2 linked regions of the Piscinibacter sp. HJYY11 genome follow. The protein of the gene in region 1 interacts with the protein of each later gene in a pairwise test. Links are inferred from orthologs where the notes say so. Each region holds a gene or a part of one and is shown in the gene's direction. Other genes may lie near its edges.

Region 1 (8,139 bases):
CCCCGCCGCCCCGCGCCTGCCCGACGATCTGGCGGTGCGCCTGCGCCGGCAGATGGAGGCCGCCTGCGTGCCCGCCGACTGGCAGCAGAGCCTGCCGCCCGAGATGCTCGGCGTCACGCTGTCGATGATGGTGGGCCGCCACGACGGGCTCGAGACCAGCTACGCCATCGACCCGGCGCTGGCCCGCCTGGCGCGCAGCGCCGGCAAGGAGCTGGTGTCGCTGGAGACGCCCGAACTGCAGATCGACGTGCTGCGCAGCAAGTCGGCCGCCGAGTTGCGCGAGAACATGGACAAGATGCTGGGCGACCTTGAGCGGGACCGTGTGCGCCCGTTGCTGCGGCGCGTGGCCGACGCCTGGGCGCAAGGCCGTGCGGCCGAGCTGTCGGGCTACCGCAGCTGGTGCGAATGCGCCCGCACGCCGCAGGAGCGCGAGTCGCTCAAGGCGCTGCTCGACGACCGCAACGGCCCGATGGCGCAGCGCATCGACGCCCTGCACACCAGCGGCAAGACGGTGTTTGCCGCGGTCGGCAGCCTGCACATGTTTGGCCCGACGGGGTTGCCGGCCTTGATGGCGGCGCGCGGCTACGAGGTGGTGCCGGTCGAGCTGTACCGCTGAACGCGGATGCCTCGTCCGGAGGCTGTGCAGGCGGTGTGGCAAGTGCACAATGCCTTGGCACGCTCACGAGACACCAGCAAGGAGACAACAGCATGGCCGACACCGCCGCCAACTTCACCAAGCTCGTCCCCGGTTTCGACTTCCTGCAAGGCCTGGTCAAGAACGCCGGGTCTGCGCTGCCCAACATCGGCCAGTGGGTCGCGCCCACGCTCAACCCTGAAGAGCTGGAAAAGCGCATCGAGGAGCTCCGCACCGTGCAGTTCTGGCTCGAGCAGAACGCCCGCATGCTCGGCGCCACCATCCAGGCGCTCGAGGTGCAACGCATGACGCTCACCACGCTCAAGACCATGAACGTGCAGATGAACGACCTGCGCGATTCGCTCACCATCAAGCCGACGGCGGTGGCCGCGGCCCCCGCCGCTGCAGCCCCGGCGGCAAAAGCCGCGACCAAGACCAAGGGCGGCTCGCGCGGCAAGCCGGCCGCGGCGCCGGCGTCGCAGCCGCAGGCCGTCGACCCGATGCAATGGTGGGGCGCGCTCACCAAGCAGTTCACCGAACTGGCGACCACCGCGATGAAAGACAGCGCGACCGACGCCGCCAAGAATCTCGCCGGCGCGATGCTCAAGCAGTCGGTCGATGCGGCCGGCCAGACGATCAAGGCGGCCGCGTCGACGCCGGGCAAGGTGGTGCGCAAGGCCGCGAGCGCGGCGCGCAAGCGGGCCGCACCGAAAGCCTGACCATGAAACTCTTCGCCCACGCGCACGCGACGCACCCCGACTGGCGCATGGCCGTGGCCCTCGCCGCGGCGCAGATCGAGGCGCAGCGCCGCGATGCGGCGGGCCAGCACATCCGTCAACCGACGCTCGGCTGGGTGTATTTCAGCGACCACTACGCGCCCCAGGCGCAGGCCCTGCTGTCCGAGCTGCAGCAGCGCTGGCCCGGTGTGTCGTGGGTGGGCGGCGTGGGCGTGGGGGTGTCGGCCAACGGCGTCGAATACTTCGACGAGCCGGCCGTCACGCTGATGCTCACCGACCTGCCGCGTGACCAGTTCTGTCTCTTCTCGGGACGCAAGCCCCTGAGCCACGCGCCTGTCGGTTTCGTGCCGGCGATGGCGCAGGTGCACGCCGATGGTCGCACCGAGTCGCTGGAGGAGCTGCTCGGCGACCTGAGCGACGTCACCCGCACCGGCTACCTCTTCGGCGGCCTGGTGTCGGCGCGCAACCAGCCGCTGCACGTGGCCGATGCCGTGTTCGAAGGCGGGCTCTCCGGCGTGGCCTTCGCGCCCGAGGTGGCGGTGGTTTCGCGCGTCACCCAGGGTTGCCAGCCCGTCGGGCCGGTGCGCCGCGTCACCCGCGCCGAGCGCAACGTGGTGGCCGAACTCGACGGCGAACCGGCGCTCGACTGCCTGCTGCGCGACCTGGGCGTGAGCGACCGCGAGCCGCGAGAGGCGCTGCCGCGCATCCGTGAAACGCTCGCGGGCCTCAACGACGCGCGCGACGACGCACTGGCCCGCCCGGGCCAGTTCGGCGTCGACACCCGCGTGCGCCACATCGTCGGCATCGACCCCGGGCGGGGCGCCGTGGCGCTGGCCGACGACGTCGAGGCAGGCCAGCAGCTCGCCTGGTGCCGGCGCGACACCGAAGCCGCACGGCGCGACCTGGTGCGCATCTGCGCCGAGATCCGCGAAGAGCTGGAGCCGGAGACGCTCACGGTCGAGGCCGCGCTCGCGCTGCAGGGCGCGCAGGCCGACCACGCCCCGCACCCGGCGCGGCGCATGGCCGGCGCCATCTACGTGAGCTGCCTGGGCCGCGGCGGGCCGCACTTCGGGGCGCCCTCGGCGGAGCTTGCGATCATCCAGCGCGCGCTGGGTGACGTGCCGCTGGTCGGCTTCTTCGCGTCCGGCGAGATCGCACGCCGGCATCTCTTTGGCTACACCGGCGTGTTGACCGTCTTCCCCGCCACATGAACACCAACGTTTCCCCTTCGCAGTCCGCGCAGAACGAACGGGTGGCGCGACGCGCCCAGGTCGTGTCCGAGCTTGCCGCCGCGCTGCCGCCGCATGCGCTGCTGTGGCACACCGAAGACACCGTGCCCTACGAATGCGACGGCCTCACCGCCTACCGCGAACAGCCGCTGGCCGTGGCCCTGCCCGAGACGGAGGAGCAGGTCGCCGCCGTGCTGCGCACCTGCCACCGCCTGCAGGTGCCGGTGGTCGCCCGCGGGGCCGGCACCGGCCTGTCGGGGGGTGCGATGCCGCACCGCATGGGCGTGACGCTGAGCCTTGCCAAGTTCAACCGCATCCTGAAGGTCGACCCGCTGTCGCGCACGGCCGTCGTGCAGTGCGGCGTGCGCAACCTCGCGATCAGCGAGGCGGCCGCGCCGCATGGCCTGTACTACGCGCCTGACCCAAGCAGCCAGATCGCCTGCACCATCGGCGGCAACGTGGCCGAGAACTCCGGCGGCGTGCACTGCCTGAAGTACGGCCTCACGGTGCACAACGTGCTGCGGGTGCGCGGCTTCACGATGGAAGGCGAGCCGGTCGAGTTCGGTTCCGAGGCCTTCGACGTGCCAGGCCTGGACTTGATGGCGGTGATGGTCGGCAGCGAAGGCATGCTGGCCGTGGTGACCGAGGCGACGGTCAAGCTCGTGCCCAAGCCGCGCCTCGCGCGCTGCATCATGGCGAGCTTCGACGACATCCGCCGCGCCGGTGATGCGGTGGCGGCCATCATCGCGGCCGGCATCATCCCGGCCGGCCTCGAGATGATGGACAAGCCGATGATCGCCGCCGTCGAAGACTTCGTGCACGCCGGCTACGACGTCGACGCTGCCGCCATCCTGCTCTGCGAGAGCGACGGTACGCCCGAAGAGGTGGCCGAGGAGATCGGCCGCATGCAGGACGTGCTGATCGAAAGTGGCGCCACCCGCATGGAAGTGAGCCGCGACGAGACCCAGCGCCTGCGCTTCTGGAGCGGCCGGAAAAATGCCTTCCCCGCCAGCGGCCGCATCAGCCCCGACTACATGTGCATGGACTCGACCATCCCGCGCAAGCGCTTGGCCGACATCCTCATCGCCATCGCCGAGATGGAGAAGAAGTACCAGCTCCGCTGCGTCAACGTCTTCCACGCGGGCGACGGCAACCTGCACCCGCTCATCCTCTTCGATGCCAACGACCCCGACCAGCTGCGCCGCTGCGAGCTCTTCGGCGCCGATATCCTGGAGACCAGCGTGGCGATGGGCGGCACGGTGACCGGCGAGCACGGCGTGGGCGTCGAGAAGCTCGCGTCGATGTGCGTGCAGTTCTCCTCGGCCGAGCGGGCGCAGATGTTTGGCGTGAAGCACGCCTTCGACCCGGCGGGGCTCCTGAACCCTGGCAAGGTCATCCCCACGCTGCACCGTTGTGCCGAGTACGGAAAGATGCACGTCAAGAAAGGGCTCCTGCCCTTCGCCGACCTGCCGCGCTTTTAAGCACCTACCCGGCTCATGCCGGGGCCCCTTCCTATAATTCCGTCCCCCAAGGAGGCGGGCGTTCGTGCGTCTGTCCGAAGAGCGAGCCAACGAGCCGAGCCCATGAACCCCGACTTCAAGCCCACCGAGATCGAGCGTGCCGCCCAGGCCGCCTGGAAAGCCGCCGATGCCTACCGCGTGACCGAAGACGCGAGCAAGCAGAAGTTCTACGCCTGCTCGATGCTGCCCTACCCGAGCGGCAAGCTGCACATGGGCCATGTGCGCAACTACACCATCAACGACATGCTCACGCGCCAGTTGCGCATGAAGGGCATGAACGTGCTGATGCCCATGGGCTGGGACGCCTTCGGCCTGCCGGCCGAAAACGCCGCCATCAAGAACAAGGTGCCGCCGGCCAAGTGGACCTACGACAACATCGCCTACATGAAGGGCCAGATGCAGGCGATGGGCCTGGCCATCGACTGGAGCCGCGAGGTCGCGACCTGCTCGCCCGACTACTACCGCTGGAACCAGTGGCTGTTCCTCAAGATGCTGAAGGCCGGCATCGCCGAGCGCCGCACGCAGGTGGTGAACTGGGACCCGGTCGACCAGACCGTGCTCGCCAACGAGCAGGTGATCGATGGCAAGGGCTGGCGCTCCGGCGCGCCGGTCGAGAAGCGCGAGATCCCCGGCTACTACCTCAACATCACCAAGTACGCCGAGGAGTTGCTGGAGCATGTGACGCACAAGCTCCCGGGCTGGCCCGAGCGCGTGAAGCTGATGCAGGAGAACTGGATCGGCAAGAGCGAAGGTGTGCGCTTCGCCTTCACGCACAGCATTGCCGGCCCTGACGGCAAGCTGATCCAGGACGGCAAGCTCTACGTCTTCACCACGCGTGCCGACACCATCATGGGCGTGACCTTCGCTGCCGTGGCGCCCGAGCACCCGCTGGCCGCGCACGCGGCCCGTGCCAACCCGGCGGTCGCCGCCTTCATCGAAGAGTGCAAGACCGGCGGCACGACCGAAGCCGAGCTCGCGACGCAAGAGAAGAAGGGCGTGCCCACCGGCTTGCATGTCTCGCACCCGATCACTGGCGAAGCGGTGCCGGTGTGGGTCGGCAACTACGTGCTGATGAGCTACGGCGACGGCGCGGTGATGGGCGTGCCGGCGCACGACGAGCGCGACTTCGCCTTCGCCAAGAAGTACGGCATCGATATCCTCGAAGTCGTGCACGTGGACGGCGAGCACTACAGCTACGACCACTGGCAGGACTGGTACGCCGACAAGCAGCGCGGCGTGACCATCAACTCCGACAACTTCAGCGGCCTCAAGTACCAGGATGCGGTCAATGCCGTGGCCAAGGCGCTGGCCGCCAAGGGCCTGGGCGAGAAGAAGACCACCTGGCGCCTGCGCGACTGGGGCATCAGCCGCCAGCGCTACTGGGGCACCCCCATCCCCATCATCCACTGCGACGAGCACGGCCCGGTGCCGGTGCCCGAGCGCGACCTGCCGGTCGTGCTGCCCGAAGACGTGGTGCCCGACGGCAGCGGCAACCCGCTGAACAAGAACGAAGCCTTCCTGGCCTGCAAGTGCCCGGTCTGCGGCAAGCCTGCACGCCGCGAGACCGACACGATGGACACCTTCGTCGACAGCTCGTGGTACTTCATGCGCTACTGCGACGCGAAGAACGACAAGGCGATGGTCGGCGCCGGCACGCAGTACTGGATGCCGATGGACCAGTACATCGGCGGCATCGAGCACGCGATCCTGCACCTGCTGTACGCCCGCTTCTGGACCAAGGTCATGCGCGACCTGGGCCTGGTGAAGGTCGACGAGCCCTTCACCAAGCTGCTGACCCAAGGCATGGTGCTCAACGAAGCCTTCTCGCGCACCGACGGCGGCAAAGAGTACTTCTGGGCCCACGAGCTCGACATCGTGCGCGACGAACACGCGCACGTGCTCTCGGCCACGCTCAAGGCCGACGGCAAGCCGGTGACCTACGAGGGCTGGACGACCATGTCCAAGTCCAAGAACAACGGCGTCGACCCGCAGGACCTGATCGAGCGCTACGGCGCCGACACCGCGCGCCTCTTCGTGATGTTCGCCTCGCCGCCGGAGCAGACGCTGGAGTGGAACGACGCCGGCGTCGACGGCGCGCACCGCTTCCTGCGCCGTGTGTGGAACTACGCCGCGAAGAACGCCGAGGCCCTGCGCGCCACCGGCGACACGACCGGCGGCGACGGTGCCGAGGCGAAGGCGCTGCGCCGCGAGGTGCACACGGTGCTCAAGCAGATCACCTACGACTACGAGCGCATGCAGTACAACACCGTGGTCTCCGGTGCGATGAAGCTGCTCAACGCGCTCGAAGGCTTCAAGGTCGGTGCACCCGCGGTGATCCGAGAGGCCTTCGGCATCCTGCTGCGTGCGCTGTACCCGGCCTGCCCGCACATCACCTGGCAGCTGTGGCAGGACCTCGGCTACGCCACCGTGCACGGCGACCTGCTCGATGCACCCTGGCCGCAGGTCGACGAAGGTGCCTTGGTGCAGGACGAGATCGAGCTGATGCTGCAGGTCAACGGCAAGCTGCGTGGCGCCATCAAGGTGCCGGCGACGGCCGACAAGGCGGCGATCGAAGCGGCGGCGCTGGCGAGCCCGGACTTCATCAAGTTCGCAGAAGGCAAGGCGCCGAAGAAGATCATCATCGTGCCGGGCCGCCTGGTGAACGTGGTGGTGGGGTGATCAATCCCCGACGTTCGTTCGTCCTCGGGCTGGCGGCCCTGTCCGCCGGCTGCGGCTTCCAGCTGCGCCGCGCACCCGAGCTGCGCTTCAAGACCATCTACCTCTCCGGTTTCAAGCCGCACTCGCCGCTGGCCGAAGAGCTGCGCCGCCAGATCGCGTCGACCACCACCACCCGCGTGGTCGAGGTGCCGGCGCAGGCCGAGGTCGTCTTCGACGGCCAGACCGACAAGCGCGGCAAGGGCGTGGTGGTCACGACGGCGGCAGGCGAGGTGCGCGAGATCCAGCTGCGCCTGCATCTGCAGTTCCGCCTGCACACGCTCGCCGGCAAGGAGCTGATCCCGTCGACCGCGATCGCGCTGACGCGCGACATGACCTACAACGAGCGCGATGCCTTGGGCAAGGAGCAGGAAGAAGAGATGCTCTACCGCGCGATGCAGAGCGACATCGCGAACCAGGTGTTGCGCCGGTTGGCAGCCGTGCGTTCGTTGTAGAGAATCACGATTCATGCAGGTACGCGCCGACCAGCTCGCCCCCCATCTCGCCAAAGGGCTGCGCCCGCTCTACGTCGTCTACGGCGACGAGCCGCTGCTGGCACAGGAGGCGACCGACGCCATCCGCGCCGCGGCGCGCGCCGCCGGCCACACCGAGCGCCAGGTGCACACCGTCGCCGGCGCGCATTTCGACTGGAGCGGCCTGCTGGGCGCCTCGCAGGCGATGAGCCTGTTTGCCGACAAGCAGCTGATCGAGATCCGCATTCCGTCCGGCAAGCCCGGCAAGGACGGCTCCGAGGCCCTGCAGCGCTACTGCGAGACGCTGAGCGACGACGTGGTCACCATCGTCACCTTGCCCAAGCTCGACCGCACGCAGCAGAGCAGCGCCTGGTTCACCGCGCTCGACGGCGCGGGCGTGACGGTGCCGGTGTTCGCGATCGAGCGCAAGGCCTTGCCGGCGTGGATCGCGCAGCGCCTGGCCGCGCAGGGCCAGCGGGTGCAGGGCGGTGAGGCGGGGCAGCAGGCGCTGGCCTTTTTCTCCGACCGCGTGGAAGGCAACCTGCTCGCGGCCCACCAGGAAATTCAGAAGCTTGCGCTGCTCTACCCCGCGGGTGAACTGAGTTTCGAGCAGATCGAAGCGGCGGTGCTCAACGTGGCGCGCTACGACGTCTTCAAGCTCGGCGAGGCGGTGCTCGCCGGCCAGGCCACGCGTGCGCTGCGCATGCTCGACGGCCTGCAGGCCGAAGGCGAGGCCGCGGTGCTCGTGCACTGGACGCTCGCCAACGACATCCTCTCGCTCAAGCGTGTGCGTGATGCGATGAACCATGGCAAGCCCTTGCCGATGGCGCT
Region 2 (7,896 bases), 2.8 Mb from region 1 along the record:
CCCCGATCACGGTCGACGACAAGCCCGTCTCGCCGCTGCCCATCGCGACGGTGCGCCGTGCAACGCAGCGCATCGATGCGCTCGTCGACGCGATCGCCACGCTGACCCTCGAATCGCCAGTGACCGGCGAGCTCGTGCTGGCCCACCAGCCCACCACCCGCCGCGCGGGCAGCAAGCCCTTCCTGATCGAGGGCCTGAACACCGAGACCGGCGAGTGGGAGGCGCCGCTGCCCGGCCGCCACTACGGCGAGCTGCAGGCCGGCGTACAACTCGCCAACCGCACTGGCGCGATGAACGAGATCGAGTACTCCGAGTTCGTGCAGAAGATCCAGCCGATGGCCGACGCGATCGGGGCGATGGCCGACTTCCCCGACATGCTCGACGCCGCTTTGCGCGCCAAGGAGCTCGACACCTTCGCCAGCCAGCACGATGCGCAGCTCGCCGTGCACCTGCAGGCCCGCTCGGTCGCGTGGAGCGTGGGCTACATCCAGCAGCACGCCGCCCGCCATGGCTTCGTGCCCGGCATGGTGCCCGGCCGGCTGGTGATGCCGTCTAAGGAGGAGGGTGCCCCACCCATCCTCACATTGACCTTCGACGCGCAAGCCGCGCTCGCCGACGACCCCAACCAGGCCGCCGTGCGCGACGTGACCCTGAGCTTCGACGTGCCGCAGACCGAAGCCAAGGCGGAGCCCTTCATCGCCTGGCAGGCGAGCGCGCAGGCGCTGTCGCTCGGCATGGATGCGGCGATCGTCGATGACAACGGCCAGCCGCTGAGCCCTCAAGGTTTTGCGGCGATCGGGGCTGAGCTCGGGAAGCTGTACGAGGCGCTGGAAGCGCGCGACATCGCGGCTGGGTCGATGGTGGCACGCAGGCTCTTCAGCTGAACGAAAACGGCCCGACGGGGCCTAAACTGCGGCGCCATGCCGCAGACCCCAGATACCGCCCGACGTGCCGCCCAGCTGCGTGAGCAGCTCAACCACCACGCCCACCGCTACTACGTGCTCGACGATCCGGAGATCCCTGACGCCGAGTACGACAAGCTGTTCCAGGAGCTGCAGGCCATCGAGGCCGCGCACCCCGAGCTGCTGACGGCCGACTCGCCCACCCAGCGTGTCATCGGCCAGGTGCTGGACGGCCTGACGCCGGTGTTCCACACCGTGCCGATGCTGAGCATCCGCACCGAGACCGACACCGAATCGAGCGGCGCCGTGGCCTTCGATGCGCGTGTGCGGCGCGAGCTCAAGCTGACCGAGGCCGACCCGCCGGTCGAATACGCCGCCGAGTTGAAGTTCGATGGCCTCGCCATCAACCTGCGCTACGAACACGGCGTGCTGGTGCAGGCGGCCACGCGGGGCGATGGCGAGAAGGGCGAAGACGTCACGCACAACATCCGCACCATCGGGCAGATTCCGTTGCGGCTGAAGGGGGTCGACGTACCGGTGCTCGAAGTGCGCGGCGAGGTCTACATGAGCCGCGACCAGTTCGAGAAGCTCAACGAACGCCAGCGCGAGCTGATCGCCAAAGGCGCGAAGAACGAGAAGACCTTCGTCAACCCGCGCAACGCGGCAGCGGGCGCGGTGCGCCAACTCGACTCGGCCGCGGCAGCGAAAAAGCCGCTGAGCTTCTTTGCCTACGGACTCGGCGACGTGCAGGGCTGGGAGGTGCCGCCCACGCACAGCGAGATGCTCGACGCGCTGCAGCGCTTCGGCCTGCCGGTCAGCAATGAACGCGTGGTGGTGAAGGGCGCAGAGGGCCTAGTCGCCTTCCACCAGAAGATCCGCGAGAAGCGCGACAGCCTGCCCTTCGACATCGACGGCATCGTCTACAAGGTCAACTCGCGCGAGCTGCAGAAGCAGCTCGGCTTCGTGTCGCGCGAGCCGCGCTGGGCGGTGGCGCACAAGTACCCGGCGCAGGAGCAGATGACGCTCTTGCGCGACATCGACATCCAGGTGGGCCGCACCGGCAAGCTCACGCCGGTGGCGAAGCTGGAGCCGGTGTTCGTGGGCGGCACGACGGTCAGCAACGCCACGCTGCACAACGAGGACGAAGCGCGCCGCAAGGACGTGCGCATCGGCGACACGGTGATCGTGCGGCGTGCCGGCGACGTGATCCCCGAAGTCGTGGGCGTGGTGCTGGAGAAGCGGCCGGCCGATGTCGGCGAGCCGTTCGATCTCTACAAGCGCCTTGGTGGCAAGTGCCCCGTCTGCGGCAGCGACATCGCGCGTGAAGAGGGTGGTGCCGACTGGCGTTGCAGCGGCGGGCTTTTCTGCCCGGCGCAGCGCAAGCAGGCGATCCTGCATTTCGCGGGCCGGCGCGCGATGGACGTGGAGGGCCTGGGCGACAAGCTCGTGGACCAGCTCATCGAATCGGGCCTCATCCGCACCTTGCCCGAGCTCTACACGCTGGGGCTTGCGAAGCTCACCGCGCTCGAGCGCATGGGCGAGAAAAGCGCGCAGAACCTGCTGGCCGGCCTGGAGAAGAGCAAGAAGACCACGCTTGCGCGCTTTCTCTTTTCGCTCGGCATCCGCCAGGTCGGCGAGACGACGGCGAAGGACCTGGCCAAGCATTTCGGCAAGCTCGACCTCATCATGGACGCGACGGTCGAGCAGTTGCTCGAAGTGCCCGACGTCGGCCCGATCGTGGCCGAGAGCATCCACACCTTTTTCCGCCAGCCTCACAACCGCGAGGTGGTCGAGCGCCTGAAGGCCGTCGGCGTGGGCTGGGAAGAGAAGGAAGGCGCCGGCGACCTGAGCCCCAAGCCGCTGGCCGGCAAGGTCTTCGTGCTGACGGGCACGCTGCCCTCGCTCTCGCGCGACGAGGCCAAGGAGATGATCGAAGCCGCCGGCGGCAAGGTCTCGGGTTCGGTGTCGAAGAAGACGACCTATGTCGTCGCGGGCGAAGAGGCGGGCAGCAAGCTCGACAAGGCGCGCGAGCTCGGGGTGGACGTGATCGACGAAGCCACCTTGCGCGAGCTGCTGGCTTCAGCCGGCTGAAGTCACCCCACCGAGCGCCGCGGCGAGCTGGCGTGCGCGAGCACGGCCAGCACCGCGAGGCACCACACGATCAAGGCACCGCTCGGCAGGTCGAACACCGCCGACAGCACGAGCCCGAGCGCGTAGCCGCCAATGCCGATGGCATAGGCCAGCGGCAGGCGCCGCGCTTGCGCGTGCTGCCGCACTCCGAGGGCCGGCACGATCAGGCTGGCGAAGACCAGGTACACGCCCACCAGCTGCACCGACACCGTGACGGCCAGCGCGAACAGCAGGTAGAAGCCCAGCCGCGGCAGCCGCGCGTGCCAGCCGAACCACATGGCAAGGATCAGCGCGGTGAGCGCTGCCGGCACGGCGAGTTGGCCGAAGCCCACCCAGAGGATCTGCCCGGCGAGCAGGTCACGCAGGTGCTCGCCGCCGTGCGGGTTCTTCGCCAGCAGCAGGATGCCGGCGGTGGCGGCCAGCACGAAGAGCACGCCGATCTGCGCTTCCTGCACCTCGGGCCAGCGCCGCTCCGTCCACGTCAGCAGCAGGGCGCCGGCGATGGCCGAGCTTGCCGCCGCCGCCTGCATCTGCCAGCCGCCCGACGGCAGCTCGAGCAGGCCCGCCACGATCACACCGAGGGCCGCGATCTGTGCGATCGCAAGGTCGATGAACACGATGCCGCGCTGGAGCACCTGAGCGCCCATCGGCACGTGCGTGGCGAGCACCAGCAGGCCCGCCACGAACGGCGCGAGCAGGATGGCGAGGTCGTGGTTCATCGCGTCGCCGCGAGCAGCAGCGAGAGCGTGCTGTCGAAGAGGCCGACGAGGTCCTTCGCCTGCTCGTTGCCGCCCACCGTGAACGGCAACGCCACGGCCGGGATGCGCGCCTGCTCCGACAGCCACTGCGACGCCCGTGGGTCCTGGTAGGCCGCGCGCACCACGAGCCGTGCCGGCTGCTTCGCGAGCTGCGCCTTCAGTGCCCCGAGGTGGCCCGCGCTCGGCTCGAGTCCGGGTTTGGGTTCCAGCGTGCCGACTTCGCGCATGCCCAGCCAGTGCCACAGGTAGCTCATGTTCTTGTGGTGCACGACCACAGGAAGCCCCTTGAGCGGCGCGGCCTGCTGCTCCCACCGGCGCAGCGCCTCGGCCCAGCGTGCGGCAAAGGCGACTTGTCGCTCCTGGTAGACACGTGCGTTGGCGGCATCGAGCTGCGCCAGTCGCTCGGCCAGGGCCTTGGCCACGAGTGCGATGTTGCGCGGGTCGAGCTGGATGTGCGGGTTGCCGGCGGCATGCACGTCACCGTCGCTGCGGTCCAGGCGCGCCGGCACGTCGAGCGCAGCGACGTACCGGCCCGCCTCGAAGTGGCCCGGCGCACCCGGTGCCACCTTCGCATTGCCCGACTGCTGCAGCAGCACCGGCAGCCAGCCCACCTCGAGCTCCATGCCGGTGCAGACGAGCAGGTCGGCGTTGCGCACCCGGGCGATGAGGCTCGGACGGGCCTCGATGCGATGCGGGTCCTGCAAGGCCGTGGTGGCCGACGAGACCTCCAGCTTGTCGCCGCCGAGCTCGGTGGCGAGTGCTGCCCACTCCGGCTCGCAGGCGACGACCTTGAGGGCCGCCTGCGCGTGCAGGCCGACGCCCAGCAAGGCCGCGCACAAGAGATGTCGAAGCATCGAGGTCTCCTCAGAACGTGTGAGCACCATGGGCGCCGAGGCTCATGATGTACTGCAGGAAGACCTGGCGGTCGGTCCCGTCGCCTCGGCTGCGGTCGGCGGCGAACTGCAGGCGCACGCGGCTGAACTCCGAGGGGGCGTAGTCGAGCATCACGGTGCTGCGCTCTGGCGTGGCCTTGGCAAGCGACGGGAAGTCGGCCGCGGTGAGCGTGCCGTTGTCGACCAGGCCGATGCGCGCGGTGCCCGAGTCGAGCCGGTCATAGCGTGCGCCCGCGCGCCAGCGGGGCATGAACTGGTAGACCGCCTGCGCGTACCAGCCGCTTTGCCGGCTGCGGTAGCTGTCGCTGAACGGGCCGCCCACGGCCGAGTCGTTGTCGAAGCTCAGGTCGCCGCTCTCGCGACGCTGGAAATACTCGGCCTGGACCTTCAGGTTGCGCTGGGTCGCGTTGCCCTGCGGCGCCCACTTGTAGACGGCATCGAGCACCCAGGTCGTGCTGCGGCCGGTGAAGCTGTTGACGATGGCCGTGCCGCCGGCATCGGTGTCTTCGAAGGCCCGGTCGGTCGCGCGATGGCGCAGCCATGACACGCCTGCGCGCCAGCTCGAGCTCGCGCCGAGGTCATCGCCCAGGTGCGCGGTGAGCGCGAAGACGCCGGCGCCGTTGCGCGAGGTGTCGCTGCCGGGGAAGCTGCGGCCCGCGCCGACCTCGGCGCCCAGCTCGATGAAACGGTCGGTCGGGGCGAGCCAGCGCAGTTGCAGGCCGTCGTTCTTGAAGGCGCCGCCGAAGAAGGCCTGGTAGGCCAGCGGTGCATCGGCGAAGTCCCAGGCGTGGGCATGCTGGCCGTTCAGGTAGCCGATGGACGACAGGAAGCGGCCGCCTTTGAGCGTGGCGCCGTTGAAGAGGCCGGTGCGTTCGAACCAGGCCTCTTCCACCTCGACCTCGTTCTCGGGCGTCACGGCGGCGGTGAAGCGGCCGTTGAAGGTGGGGTCGATGGCAGCGGTGAGGGTGAGCTCCGATTCGCCGAGCTGGAAGCTGCGCCCGCCGGGGCCGATCTCGCCGCCGCTCGGGATGAAGCCCTGGAAGCGGTAGGTCTCGGGGTCGCGCGAAAGCCTGGCGTAGGTGCCGTTGAGGATGAGCGAGATGGCCGGGTTGAACGAAGACGACGGCGTGGAGGCCGGGGTGGCTGGCGGGGTGGCTTGTTGGGCGGAGACGAACGAGGGAAGGGACGCGGCCAGGCAGGCGCCTGCAACCGCAAAGCGGAAAGCGAACATGAGAACGAAGTCCTGTGTCTGAAGAATGGAAGGCCCCCACCGCTGCAGAAGGCCGCGGTGGTGCGGTGACTTGCAGTGCGCAAGCCGGGGCTCAGGTCACAGGAAGACGGGCGGGGCGCGGGCCTGGAAGTGCGCCGGCGGGCGCTGGGCCGCGGAGGCGATGGCGGTGACGCCCGGCAGCACCGCCTCGGCGGCCATGACGGCCCATCCGTGCTGGCTGGCCAGCGCCTGCCCGAGGTGGGCGAGGGTGAGGCAGACCTCGCAGGCCTTGTCGGGCGCTTGCTGGCGATCGTCGCCGCCGGCCTGGTGCACGTCGGCGGAGCCGTGGTGCGAGAGCGCGTGCAGGTACGAGAGCTGGGGCGCAGCCACCAAGGCCAGCGCCAGCCACAAGACTCGCCATGAACGCAGGAAGGATCTCAAGGTACAGCCAGTTGCAAACCCGGCTGCATTTTCTGGCGGGCCGGCAGGGGGCGAAAGCTAACACAGCCGCAGAATGTCGCAAAGCCATGCGGTCAAGCATCCAGGGAGGACGCCATGCATCAGACCCAGCACCCCATTCGATGGGCGACCCTCACGCTGCTGGCCCTCGGGCTGGCGGCCTGCGGCGGCGGCGAGAGCTCTGCCGCCGCGAACCCGTGCACCAGCCTCGCCGGGCAGACGGTGGCCGGCGCCGCCATCAGCCGCGCGACGGTCGTGCCGGCCAACGGCGGCATCGGCGAGTACTGCCGTGTCGAAGGCTCGGTGCGGCCGGGCTTCCTGTTCGAAGTCCACCTGCCCACGCAATGGAACAACAAGCTGGTGCAGAACGGCGGTGGCGGCTGGGACGGCGTGCTGCAGCTCGTGCCGCAGGCCTCGATCTCTTCGTACGTGCGCGTTGCCTCCAACGGCGGGCATGTGGGTGACCCGCTCGATGCGTCCTGGGCACTCAACAACACGCAGGCGAAGAACGACTTCGGCTACCTCTCGGCCCACACGACCCTCGGTGTGGCCAAGGAGCTGGTGCGGCGCCGCTACGGCCGCGATGCGCAGCGCCATTACTTCCAGGGCTGCTCCAACGGCGGGCGCGAGGCGCTGATCGCGGCCAGTCGCTACCCCGCCGACTACGACGGCATCCTCGCGATCATGCCGGCCGTGAGCTTCACCGAGCTCTTCCAGGCCTTCATCCGCAATGCGCAGGCCTACAGCGCGCCAGGAGCGGCGATCAACTCGAACAAGGCCCGCGCCATCGCCACCGCGGCGGTCAACCAGTGCGACTTGAACGACGGGCTGCGAGACGGCCTGGTCGGTCAGCCCTGGGCCTGCAACTTCGACCCGGGCTCGCTGCAATGCACCGGCGCCGACAACGACAGCTGCCTCACCGCCCCGCAGGTGGCGGCCGCGCGCACCATCTACTCCGAGTACCGCTTGCCCAACGGCACGCTGGTCTACCCCGGCTGGAGCCCGGGTGGTGAAGACATCGGCTGGCCGGGCTGGATCGGCAACCCGCCCAACCAGCCGCTGGCCAACCAGTTCATCTTCGCCGACGGCCTGGTGCGCTACTGGCTGGCCAACGACCCGAGCTACAACACGCTCGCCAACTTCTCGCCGGCCAACTTCCAGCCACAGCTCGCCGCGGCCGCGGCCACGCTGGACGCATCGCCCAACCTCACCACCTTCTTCGCCCAGGGGCGCAAGCTGGTGCTGGTGCATGGCACGCACGACTGGGCCATCAGCTACAAGGGCTCGGTGAAGTACTTCGTGGAGGCCGGCGTCATGTCGGGTGGCGACGCAGTGCGCGACGCCAACATGGAACTCTTCCTGCTGCCCGGGGTGCAGCATTGCGGCGGCGGCGTGGGGCCTTTCTTCGTCGATTATTTCGATGCCACGGTGCAGTGGGTCGAGACGAATTCCCGGCCCTCGTCGCGCAGCCTGGTGGTCTTCGGCCCCGATGCGAACGGGCAGCTGAGGACGCGCCCCTTGTGCCGCTTCCCCACCTTCGCACG

What was found.
Region 2: the proteins of leuS (region 1) and ligA interact in binary tests that used the Escherichia coli proteins (3 or more experiments, as listed by UniProt). The link is inferred for Piscinibacter sp. HJYY11 from one-to-one orthologs.

Annotation. Positions count from the first base shown.
Region 1 is NZ_JAERQZ010000001.1:3,713,185-3,721,323, forward strand. What follows is about bases 3,818-6,999. They hold leuS (leucine--tRNA ligase), read left to right. Parts: upstream 3,818-4,183; coding sequence 4,184-6,799; downstream 6,800-6,999. Other genes in these bases: JI745_RS17260 (FAD-linked oxidase C-terminal domain-containing protein), read left to right, coding at 3,818-4,081; lptE (LPS assembly lipoprotein LptE), read left to right, coding at 6,796-6,999. Also shown: JI745_RS17245 (TraB/GumN family protein), read left to right, coding at 1-616; JI745_RS17250 (PhaM family polyhydroxyalkanoate granule multifunctional regulatory protein), read left to right, coding at 709-1,353; JI745_RS17255 (FIST N-terminal domain-containing protein), read left to right, coding at 1,356-2,582; more of JI745_RS17260, read left to right, coding at 2,579-3,817; more of lptE, read left to right, coding at 7,000-7,290; holA (DNA polymerase III subunit delta), read left to right, coding at 7,304-8,139.
Region 2 is NZ_JAERQZ010000001.1:916,382-924,277, reverse strand. Bases 518-3,456 are described here. They hold ligA (NAD-dependent DNA ligase LigA), read left to right. Parts: upstream 518-920; coding sequence 921-2,993; downstream 2,994-3,456. Other genes in these bases: JI745_RS04160 (metal ABC transporter permease), read right to left, coding at 2,996-3,456; JI745_RS04170 (cell division protein FtsZ), read left to right, coding at 518-884. In the rest of the region: more of JI745_RS04170, read left to right, coding at 1-517; more of JI745_RS04160, read right to left, coding at 3,457-3,751; JI745_RS04155 (metal ABC transporter solute-binding protein, Zn/Mn family), read right to left, coding at 3,748-4,644; JI745_RS04150 (TonB-dependent receptor), read right to left, coding at 4,655-5,914; JI745_RS04145 (hypothetical protein), read right to left, coding at 6,011-6,286; JI745_RS04140 (tannase/feruloyl esterase family alpha/beta hydrolase), read left to right, coding at 6,449-7,896. UniProt on the Escherichia coli protein: DNA ligase that catalyzes the formation of phosphodiester linkages between 5'-phosphoryl and 3'-hydroxyl groups in double-stranded DNA using NAD as a coenzyme and as the energy source for the reaction.